Linked DNA regions of Salinivibrio kushneri. The protein of the gene in region 1 binds, or shares a complex with, the protein of each later gene. Links are inferred from orthologs where the notes say so. Each region holds a gene or a part of one and is shown on either strand. Other genes may lie near its edges.

Region 1 (5,945 bases):
CCGTCCATGGTATTGACTGTGATGGCAAGCGCTCGCTCGCCAAAATGAAAAGGAGCAGCCTTCACTGCTCCTTGTTAGCCGCAAACATCGATGGATGCGGTTGGGCATAGCGCCCAATGCAGCAGTCCTATAGCGCCTGCTGCGCGCGCTGTGTTCGATTAAGCAAGACGGCTGATTCAGAATCGTTAGTGATTAAGAGATCATGCTGTACGTAATCGCAGAAATTGCTACCAGTCCCATAATCAGAACAAAGGCGTTGCTGATTGTACCTGAATATTTCTGCATTGCTGGCACGTTTTTCACGGCATACATTGGCATAATAAACAGGATGGTGGCAATGATTGGGCCGCCAAGTGATTCAATCATCCCCAAAATGCTTGGATTTAGGGTGGCGACTAACCAAATGGTCAGGATCATGAATACCACGGTGAACACGTCGATTTTTTTGCGATCAACCGGTTTACCCATGCTGCGCAGGGTTTTGGTGGCAATTCCGTTCAGGCCTTCACGTGCGCCTAAGTAGTGACCAAAGAACGAGGACACAATCGCAACAAAGGCGACCAGTGGACCTAAGAAGGAAATGAACGGGCTTTCATGTTTGTTGGCCAAGTAAGAAAGAATTGCGATGTTTTCCGCTTTCGCCGCTTCTAGATCTGCTGGCGTCAGTGACAGCACGCAAGAGAATACGAACAACATCACGAAACCGACCAACATGGCAGCTGAGCGCATCAGGATCTGGCCAGACTTGTATTCCGCGTCGTCACCGTGATCACGGCGCTGGGCCAATGAAAAAGACGAGATCGCAGGGCTGTGGTTAAAGGCGAAAACCAGTACCGGAATCGAGATCCAAAGGGTAACGGCAAAGTCACCCGCAGACGGCACTTGCGATAACGCAGCGGTGTTCCACTCTGGGATCAGGTAGATGGACATAAAGACCAAGATCCCAACCAGTGGGTAAACCAAGAACTGGGTCACGCGCAGCATCATTTTTTCGCCCAGTAGCATTACTGCCATCATGCCGAGAATCAGTGCTAATGAGAGAATCGCACGTGGCGGCGATGCCATGCCAAGCTGGTTGACCAAGAAGGAGTCGACGGTGTTGGTGATACCCACACCGTAGATCAACACAATCGGATAAATAGCGAAGAAATACAGCAAGGTGATCAGTTTGCCCGCGCCAACACCAAAGTGCTCTTCAACCACTTCAGTAATGTCGCTACCCGCATTTTTAGAAGATAAAACAAAACGAGAGAGGCCGCGGTGGGCAAAGAAGGTCATTGGGCCAACAAGCAGAGTCATGACCACAAGTGGCCAGAAGCCGCTCATGCCTGCGTTGATAGGAAGGAAAAGAATACCCGCGCCAACCGCGGTGCCAAAAAGGGAAAGCGCCCAGGTTGTATCTTGTTTGGTCCAGCGCGGGCGCGTGGTTGCGCGGGTACCAGTCGTCGAGGTTGTTTGCATAACAATACTACTCACATTGTAGGGAACAGGAATCAGGGAAGGCGATTCTGGCGATTTCCACACAGAAAACCAAGAGCTAGATCGCTATATGAAAAGCAGTGCGCAGACTATTGCACCAAAATGTGATGACTATCAATAACGGAAGCTGTATTGGTCGGACAAGTAGGCATGATTGTATGGATATTTTTTGGATAAATATGCATCAACATGCGTCTAAAGCCATTCCATAAGTATGGTTATTGGTCAGTTAATTAATGGGTGTGGGTGGTTGGTTAATGGTTATTTGAGGGTAAAAACAACGTGATCTGGCTGATCAGTGCACGGAGTAGTTGCGCGGTGGCGCCCCAAATCAGTCTGTCTTGGTGATAAAACGCACACACAGGATGCCACTGGCCATAAAGTAAGAAAGACTGCTCGCGAATATGACCCGGACGACAAAGAGTATCTAACGGCACTTCAAAGCAGGCGGCGACTTCATTGTCATCAAGATAAGGTTGATAATCCGGTGCCACCCACGCGAGTACCGGATGAATGTAGTAGCCGGTGACGGTAGGGAGCGGGCATAAGTGGCCAATAATGGCGTCAGGGGCAACACGAATCCCGGTTTCTTCCCACATTTCTCGCGTCGCGGTGGCGGTGTTATCTCTGTCAGAAGGCTCCCGCTTGCCGCCTGGAAAACTGACTTGACCAGGATGATGTTTTAGGTGACTCGCGCGTTGGGTCAATACTAGTTGGATCCCGTTTTCGCGCGGTACCAAGCCGATTAGCACCGCCGCGGGTTGAAAATCGGCCCCACCTAAAATTCTGGGTGAGAGGCGAACGCGATTCAAAATGCGGCTATCGTGGCGCGCCAGCGGCGTTAACGAAAACGCTCGGGTCACATCGGCAGGCGACAATGGGTGGCCTGGCTCGTGACATATGGGTTGAGGATGAGTCGAGGGCGCAGGCCAAGAAGCTGCTTTAGCGCGTAACGTACAGCGGATAGGCGTGAAATAAGCATGTTCCTCGGCGATTAGCGTCATCGTTACTCCGTTAAATCAGTTAAAGGGGCAGCCAAGTTATCATCGTCTGCCAGCACGGGGAGGATGTGGCTGACTTTGTCGAGCGTTTCTTGATACTCGGCATCTGCCTTGCTATCAGCGACCAAACCGCCACCGGCCCATACGTGCAGTTGACCTTGGTGGCCGACCAGAGTGCGAATGGTAATACTCGAATCCATCCGGCCACAGCGGCTGAGGTAGGCAAAACTGCCGCAATAAATATGGCGGCGGTGTGGCTCCAGCTCTTCAATAATCTCCATTGCACGTACTTTGGGGGCTCCAGTAATTGAGCCACCGGGAAAAGCCGCGCGGAGCAGATCGAGGCCTGTTTTTTCTTCAGGGAGTCTGCCTGTGACCGTGCTCACCATATGATGGACGGCAGGAAAGCTCTCTATATCAAAGAGTTTAGGCACAGAAACCGAACCTGGCGAGGCAACTCGGCCAATATCGTTCCTGAGCAAGTCGACGATCATCAAGTTTTCAGCGCGATCTTTTTCCGCCGATTTCAGTGCTTCAGCGCTCTCTGCGTCTTGCTGAGGGTCGGTATAGCGAGGACGCGTGCCCTTAATGGGCTTGGTTTCAATCTGTTGGTTGTGCAGAGAGAGAAAGCGCTCGGGCGAGACCGATAAGATGGCACTGTCCGCTAAGCGAATAAAGCCAGAGAAGGGCGCACCATTACGGGTTGCTAATTTGCGATACGCTTGCCACTCGTCACCTTGATAGGAGGCGGAAAAGCGTTGAGCTAAGTTGATTTGGTAGCAATCACCGGCATGTAAATAGGCCTGTACTTGAGCAAATTTTTGTTGGTATTGCGTCTCGGTCATGTTGGCGTGCCAGCGCTCTGTCAGGGCGAAGGGCACTTTGGAGGCGGGTGCTTTTTGACGGCTGAGCCATTGCCAGCGCTGGTCGCTGTCTGGTGCAATCACCACCGCTTGATGCTGATGATGATCAATCATTACCGCCCAATCATAGAGGCCGACCGCCATATCCGGCACCGAGAGCTCGTCTTTGGCGAGCGTCGGCAATGTCTCAACACAGCGCCCTAAATCATAGCCAAAATACCCGAGAGCACCGCCGGCAAATGGCCAGGGAGCGATTTCAGAAACCGCCGGTAACAGCTGTGCTTGTAATTGTGCGACCCAGTGAAAAGGATCGCGAGAGTCAGTGGTGCTGTGTCCATCGGGATAACGCGTGGTTACTTGGTTGTTACGCGCCGTCACAGTTGCCACAGGGTCGGCAACCAGAATATCGAAGCGACTATCCGGGTGTGTTCGCGTCGCTGAGTGAAGCAGCATCGCCCAAGGCTGGTGGGCAATCTTATCAAACAAAGTTAATGCAAGATCCGGCGCGTAGTCGATGGGTGTGGTGGTGAGCTTCATGGCGTTTTGTGGTTGCATTCTTCTTTTTGTGATCACGGTTAAGACGCCGTGTGGCGCCCAGATAGCGCTAAGCGTATCATAGCTAGGCCTTTTCCGGCACGAGCAACAATAAAAGACGAGGCGAGTTGACTGTCAACCATCCGCTTCTATCATCACAGAGCAGTACAACTGCCTAGCCAAACGATAATAACGAGGGGAAGGCCTCCCCAACACTGGATACCCGCTTTGGGTCCTGCAAATGACACCAGAGGCAATGATGACCACTATTAAACAGCAAGACGTGATCGAAAGCGTTGCAGATGCCCTGCAATATATCTCTTACTACCACCCTCTTGATTTTGTTCAAGCCCTTGAAAAAGCCTACAACAAGGAGCAGAGCCAAGCGGCAAAAGATGCCATCGCGCAAATTTTGATTAACTCGCGAATGTCGGCCGAGGGCAAACGCCCAATTTGCCAGGACACGGGCATTGTGACCTGTTTTGTCAAAGTAGGGATGGCGGTGCAGTGGGACCGACACGATATGACGGTGCAGCAAATGGTGGATGAAGGGGTGCGACGTGCGTACACCAACCCTGACAACCCATTGCGTGCCTCTGTCGTGGCTGATCCGGCAGGCAAACGTCAAAACACCCGTGATAACAGCCCAGCGGTGGTGCACATTGATATGGTGCCAGGCGACACCGTGGACATTCAAATTGCCGCGAAGGGCGGTGGCTCTGAAAACAAAACCAAAATGGTGATGCTTAACCCATCGGACGATGTCGCCGAGTGGGTAGAGAAAACCTTGCCTGCAATGGGCGCGGGTTGGTGTCCACCGGGTATGCTGGGTATCGGCATTGGCGGCACGGCAGAAAAAGCCGCGGTGTTGGCCAAAGAGTCACTGATGGAGCACATTGACATTCAAGAGCTTATCGATCGTGGTCCAAGCAATGCCGAGGAAGCGCTGCGCCTCGATATTTTCAATCGTGTCAATAAGCTGGGCATCGGTGCCCAAGGGCTGGGCGGTTTAACCACGGTGGTGGATGTAAAAGTGAAAACGGCTCCGACCCATGCTGCGTCTAAACCTGTGTGCTTAATTCCGAACTGCGCGGCCACACGTCATGTTCACTTTACACTTGATGGTACCGGGCCTGCCGAGTTGGCACCACCCAAATTGGAAGAGTGGCCGCAAGTTACTTGGGAAGTCGGCGAGAATGTACGTCGTGTCAACCTGGATACGGTGACCAAAGAAGACGTGCAAAGCTGGCAAACCGGTGAAACCGTGCTGTTATCAGGCAAAATCCTGACCGGACGCGATGCTGCACACAAGCGTCTGCAAGAAATGCTACGCAATGGCGAAGGCCTTCCTGAGGGCGTTGATTTTAATGGTCGCTTTATCTATTACGTTGGCCCCGTTGATGCGGTGGGTGATGAAGTGGTTGGCCCAGCAGGCCCCACGACATCGACCCGCATGGATAAGTTCACTGACATGATGCTCGCCGAAACCGGCTTGATGGGCATGATAGGTAAAGCCGAGCGTGGCCCTGCGGCAGTCGAGTCAATTAAAAACCACAAAGCCGTGTACTTAATGGCGGTTGGCGGCGCGGCCTATTTGGTCTCGAAAGCGATCAAGCAGGCACGCGTAGTGGCGTTTGAAGACTTGGGGATGGAAGCCATCTACGAGTTTGACGTCGAAGACATGCCAGTCACGGTGGCCGTCGACGCACAAGGACAAAATGCGCATCAGATTGGCCCTGACACCTGGAAGGTAAAGATAGCCGAAATGGATGACTAATCCGTTAATTTGGCCTGTTCGGCTTAACGCCAGCTTGCGTGAACAACAAGGCGTTACGTCGAGCAGCGTTTAAGTGGATAGAAACCATAAAAAAATGCGCCAAATTGGCGCATTTTTTGTCTATTAGATGGAGTAACGCGTAAAGACGTTACAGCGTGGGCTAGGCCACTTCCTCTTCCGCAAGGTCGAACGAGGCAGCAATCAGGTTACGCGTGTACTCGTTTTGCGGGTGGTGGAAGATCTCTTCTGGCGTACCGGCTTCCATCACTTTCCCTTTTTGCATCACCATCA
Region 2 (5,870 bases), 1.3 Mb from region 1 along the record:
CATAGCCACGGCACGAAAAGCCTTCTTTTTCCAACAAGCGCAACGCTGGGCGAGTATTGGGATGCACTTGCCCGATCACCGCTCGCGCTTCCTCACTGAGCAGGCTCACGTAAATCGGTAATTTTGGCATCAGATCAGCGATGAAGCCTTTCGCCCCAATCCCGGTGAGGTAGTCAGCCAACGTGAAGTCAATGTTAAAGAAGTTATCCTTCAACCATTGCCAAAACGGCGAGTTCCCCTCGTCATCAGACACACCACGCATTTCAGCAAAGACCACGTCTGCGAAACGCTCGGGAAATTGTGCCAACATCAAAAACCGACACTTAGACAAAAGCTTGCCATTTAGGCCGCCACGAAACTCAGGGCGCATAAACAAGGTGCAGATCTCTGTGGTGCCGGTGTAGTTGTTGCCAAACGTCAGCACTTCCACGATGTTATGCACATTCAGTTTGCGCGACGAGTGCACCACCTTCGTCAGGTGGTAACTATAAAATGGATTGTCGAGGCCAATAGCCGCTTCAATCCCAGTCGTCCCGGCAATCTCACCGGTTTCTACATCTTCAGCGACCATCAAGTACCCTTCCGGGCCAGGCTCTGTCACCTTTTTGGCAAAACTTTCTAGCGAATTATCAATTCGCCCTTGGAGCAAATCGGCATCCACCGGCAACGAGGTAAACCCGTGGCCGGACGCTTCCGCACACAACATCAGTGCATCAAAATCTGATGCACGGATAGGCCGAATAACTAACATCTCAAATCCCTCCGAGTGTATGAGGTCGCTTATCCTGCAACAACCTTCGCAATCGCGCGCTCCAGGCGTGCCATCCCTTCTTTAATATCGGCTTTGGTAATCACCAATGACGGAGTAAACCTCACCACATTTGGGCCGGCGACTAATACCAACAGGCCTTCTTCACCCGCGGCAACCAGAATATCGCGTGCACGGCCTTCCCAGTCTTGGTTCAGTGCCGCACCGAGTAGCAAGCCTTTGCCACGGACTTCACTGAAGATGCCGTATTTATCGTTAATCGCCTCTAAACCGTCACGGAACCATTGCTCGCGCTCAATGACACCCTCTAGCACTTCGGGCTTGGTCACTTCATTGACCACGGCTTCTGCGACCGCACACGCCAATGGATTACCGCCATAGGTGGAGCCATGAACGCCCGGTTTCATGTGTGCTGCGAGACGTTCGGTGGTAAGCATGGCACCAATGGGGATCCCGCCACCCAGTGATTTGGCTGTCGCCAGAATGTCCGGTTCAACCCCTGATTCTTGATAGGCATAAAAGGTGCCCGTACGGCCATTGCCGGTTTGGACTTCGTCGAAAATCAACAGGGCGTTGTGTTTGTCACATAACTCGCGCACGGCCTGCAAAAAGCCTGCTTCCGGTGGCACGATGCCGCCCTCGCCTTGCAATGGCTCCATCATCACCGCACAGGTACGATCTGAGATATGGTCGGCCAATGCGGCGATGTCGTTGTAAGGAAGATGGGTGACATCGCCAGGTTTAGGGCCAAAGCCGTCTGAATAAGCGGGCTGTCCCCCTACCGTCACGGTAAAGAAGGTGCGACCGTGGAAACCTTTGGTGAAAGCGATGATTTCACTTTTGTGCTCGCCGTGCTCTTCTTTTGCCCAGCGACGCGCCAGTTTCAGTGCGGCTTCGTTCGCCTCGGCGCCTGAGTTAGCGTAAAACACGCGGTCGGCGAAGGACAGTTCGGTGAGGCGTTTTGCGAGGCGCAACGCCGGGGCGTTGGTCATCACATTGCTCAAGTGCCACAGCTTCTGCGCTTGTTCGGTCAGTGCATCCACCATTACCGGATGACAATGACCTAAACAGCTCACCGCGATACCACCGGCAAAATCGATATACTCTCGACCTTCCTGATCCCAGATACGCGACCCTTTACCATGATCTGGGATCATCGGCATTGGGTTGTAACATGGCACCATGACTTCGTCGAAGAGTTTACGTTCTACTTTGTGCTCCATTGTCATCACTCAATCCTTCTGTGTTTAATCTATGATGCATAGTATTTACATTATTTTAACCGCAGCAATAGCAGATTATGTTTTGTTTTCAGCAGGGTAACCGAACTCATGCAGTTTACCGAGATAGTTATGCATAAACTGTGAGCAGAGAGAAGCGCAGAGCAAGCAAGGCTATGATGCCAAACAGGCAAGACTGAGGGGAGATAACAGCTAGGCTGCATAAGGTTGCAGCCATTGATAAGGCAGTCAAAAATCGCGAAATGTAAAATTGGTGATAAAGATCGCCATTTGGTGCAAGCGTGTGTAATGGAGAGCGCGGCTGGGATGCCCCGAGGTAACGGCGCTTAACACTGTCGCGCCTTTATCCTGTCGACGTTATTGCTGGAGAAAGTTGGCCAGTAAAGCATGTCCCTCTTGGGTGAGAATACTTTCTGGGTGAAATTGTACCCCTTCCACCGCGAGCTCACGGTGCTTTAACCCCATGATAATTTCACGCCCATCTGCCTCCATGGTGGTTGCTGTTACCATCAAACAGGCGGGTAAGCTGTGTGGATCCACCACTAAGGAGTGATATCGCGTGACGGTAAGCGGGCTGGGCAAATGAGCAAAGACACCTTGCCCTGCGTGATCGACGGGCGATGTTTTACCATGCATCACTGCCTTTGCGCGTACCACCTTAGCACCAAATACTTGCGCAAGGGCTTGATAGCCCAGACAGACACCTAAAAGGGGAACCTTTCCCGCAAAGTGCTCAATCACCGCCAGCGAGATCCCAGCTTCGTCTGGGGTACAAGGGCCTGGTGAAACCACGATATGGGTGGGCGCCATCGCCTCTATCTCCGCCAAGCTAATCGCATCATTGCGTTTGACGCAAACAGATGCGCCCAATTCACAGAAGTATTGATACAGGTTGTAGGTAAAAGAGTCGTAGTTGTCGATGATAAGAAGCACTGTGCTCGGCCATGCGATTGAAAACCGGCATGATGCTAACACAGTGCTTATAGAGCGTCATCCTAGCGTGAGCCTGGGACGAGCGACATCGAGGTTAGCGGTTTAACTGACAGCGAAAGCCAGTGTATGTCACTGTCATCGGCGTATCAGCGGGCGCACTACCACAATAAACTGGGAACAGCCCCAAGGCTTTCACCGACACCGCGATACGATCATCACGCTTGAGATCCAAAGATTGGACCAAGGGAGAGCGTTGATCAAATTCGCGCACCGAACGCCATTTCATCCACGCATGAACCGGACTTTTCTGTCCGTTAAGCTGCGGTACAATGGGTAAAATGCTGCGATTGTTCACGGTCACAGAGACAGGAACCACAGGTGCTGGGTAGTCAAGCGAGATCAAGACAGGATCGTGATCAGAGGATGAGAACGCATTGTCCGATTTCACCAAATCTCCGGTGTATTTGCGGCTATATTCGAACAAAGTGCTTTCTACCGAGTTAATGTGCCACTCTTCCACGCCAACCACTTTGCTGGCCAAGCTGGCATTCGCAAGAGCATGATCCAATGCACCTAGCTCACCAGAGAACGAATACGAATAGGCTTTGTCCCCTAACCAGTCAGTGGCCAAATTGGTATACCCCAATCCGTGCTCCACGGGTTGGCCGGTCGCATGCATAGGCACACCACGAATTTCCGTTCCCGCAGCAGTGAGAATGTCGCGTTGCCCCTCGGTACGCTGATAGTCCGTCAGCACTCGAACAGGATCTTCTTGCGCATACGCGTTCAAGTCTCCCAAGATCAATACATCACCATCCACGGTGTTTAATCGGTCACGCAATGCCACAGCCGCCGAAACGCGGAACTCATTGCAACGCCCTTGCAGATCAGCCGTTTCGCTATCAAACTCACCCGCAACCCAATCTTCATAGCAGCCCGAGCCTTTTGATTTGAAGTGATTCACCACCACACTCAGAGGTTGATCATTAACCATAAAGCGTTGGATCAAGCTATCACGCTGGTATTTGTCGAGAGCCTTGGTTTCTCCGTCTGGGCTTTCGCCACTGATATGCTGCTCGGGCATTGGGATAGCCTGGGCATCGCCTGCTAATGCCACTGTCGCAGGACGATAAATCATGCCTACCATGATGGCATCAGAGCCAAAGTAAGCGCCTTGATGTTTCTCCGCCTCACTCGGTTCAACAAATTGATAGTGATCACGAGGGTCAGCAAACTGGGCGTTGAGTTGAGTCACCAGATCATCAATAGCACTGCCCGCTGCAAAGCCGTTGTTTTCAATCTCCATCAAGCCAACGATATCAGCATCCATGGCCGTCAATGCGTTAACGATTTTCGAGCGTTGCAGTTCAAACTCAGCCGCGGTTTTTGCGCCACGATTACAGCCGCGGCTCGCATCGGCATCGGCTTGATCGTCACAGGTCACATTGAGTGGACCACCGACCGCACTGGCGCTAGTAAAGTAGTTAAGCACATTAAAGCTCGCGACCTTAATATCTGTGCCTGGTACCGTCTTTGGCGCCGCTTGACGGTCATTGCGATGCACGATATCCCCAGCGGTGATGGTATTGGTCGCCACCAAACGATACTGGTTGTAGCTATAACCCAACACACCACTTAAGCGCTCGATACGATCGCCAATCCGCAAATAGCCTTGCTCAGCATCAAGGCCAGGGAAATACGGGATCTCCCCATCTTTCGCTTTCTGGTCGGTTTCAATATAAAGCTGGTTTTGGGCATTTTTCTCTGCCAGCGCCTCAGCACCTGGTGTTAGTGCAGGATGCAATTGTGTCGGTTTATACAAAGGCGCCTGATGTGATAACACCATGTTGTTGCGAAATGCATCGTAATCAAAACCAAAGTTGCGGGTGATCACTAGTTCACTGTCAGCGTCCATGGTCACCTTCATGCCTTCATAGCGCTCCAGTGCCTGATCAAGGCTCTCCTCTGCCCCCACACGGATAGCAGTGGGTAGCACATCACCTTGGTAAGCCCCCTTTGCTACCTGTCCGTCCGTGACACCCAGCTGGGTATGGCCGTAGTACTCTTTAATTTTCCCGCTAGCACAAAGCGTATCGCCGGGCGCCAACGCTAAGTCTTGCGCGTCACGCAAATAGACAAACAACCCGTCGGACGTTGCTGGGTTGCCATCTCCTTGCGGATCTTGAATCCAGACCCCTTTGTAGAGGCCTTGGGTGACAGCCGTCACCACGCCTTTTACGGCATAGGTTTTGTCAGAACTGTATTTGCCATCAGGGACGAGCGGGCTCCGCGCGCCATCACCTTGAATGTCATAAATGGGGGTCGGGGTCGTCACCCCACATTGGTAGCTCTCGGTCAGTGGCGCTGTCGCCGCCGCGGGCAGTGCAATCCCCGCCATTACCAGCGCAAGCGGTGACCACATCATTGGCTTTTTCATACCTGTTCCTTCACGTAATTGAGTGTTTACTCGAAAATCGAGTGTATTATTCATGATAGGTACAGGATATGACGTGATATGAATCGCACCGGAATCAGCGATTATTGATGAAGTAATTAGAAGTGAGAAGCTGGTTCAGTTATGTTAAAAAAAAAGCAGCGAGCTTTCACCCGCTGCTTTTGTCATCTTTTAGTGACCCGCTACACGCGTGGAACAAAGCCTACCGCGTCATAGACTTTGCGCAATGTCTCTTGCGCCCGTGCTGAAGCGTGCTCGGCGCCTTTTTTCATCACGCTATCAAGCAATGCGCGATCAGCACGGTACTCGTGATAACGCGCTTGCAACGGCTCAAGCATAGCGACCACCGCATCGGCTGTATCTTTTTTCAAATGCCCGTACATCTTGCCCTCGTAGGCTTGCTCGAGCGCGTCAATCGACTTGCCCGTGGCGCCCGACAATAACCCAAGCAAATTAGACACCCCTGGCTTTT

Evidence for each region. Proteins that work in one complex are often made in the same cells at the same time.
Region 2: the proteins of pabB (region 1) and N8M53_RS01095 are in contact, whole or in part, in a solved structure (PDB 8RP0), measured with the Escherichia coli proteins. The link is inferred for Salinivibrio kushneri from one-to-one orthologs.

What each region holds. Positions count from the first base shown.
Region 1 is NZ_CP114588.1:1,532,916-1,538,860, reverse strand. The notes cover bases 1,693-4,547. They hold pabB (aminodeoxychorismate synthase component 1), read right to left. Parts: upstream 3,899-4,547; coding sequence 2,486-3,898; downstream 1,693-2,485. Other genes in these bases: N8M53_RS07195 (fumarate hydratase), read left to right, coding at 4,137-4,547; N8M53_RS07205 (NUDIX hydrolase), read right to left, coding at 1,734-2,483. Also shown: N8M53_RS07210 (serine/threonine transporter), read right to left, coding at 193-1,461; more of N8M53_RS07195, read left to right, coding at 4,548-5,654; N8M53_RS07190 (ABC transporter ATP-binding protein), read right to left, coding at 5,815-5,945. UniProt on the Escherichia coli protein: Part of a heterodimeric complex that catalyzes the two-step biosynthesis of 4-amino-4-deoxychorismate (ADC), a precursor of p-aminobenzoate (PABA) and tetrahydrofolate.
Region 2 is NZ_CP114588.1:223,394-229,263, reverse strand. The notes cover bases 1,156-3,935. They hold N8M53_RS01095 (anthranilate synthase component II), read right to left. Parts: upstream 2,944-3,935; coding sequence 2,368-2,943; downstream 1,156-2,367. Other genes in these bases: N8M53_RS01090 (ExeM/NucH family extracellular endonuclease), read right to left, coding at 3,038-3,935; N8M53_RS01100 (aspartate aminotransferase family protein), read right to left, coding at 1,156-1,998. Outside these bases: astA (arginine N-succinyltransferase), read right to left, coding at 1-751; more of N8M53_RS01100, read right to left, coding at 781-1,155; more of N8M53_RS01090, read right to left, coding at 3,936-5,380; trpS (tryptophan--tRNA ligase), read right to left, coding at 5,581-5,870. UniProt on the Escherichia coli protein: Part of a heterodimeric complex that catalyzes the two-step biosynthesis of 4-amino-4-deoxychorismate (ADC), a precursor of p-aminobenzoate (PABA) and tetrahydrofolate.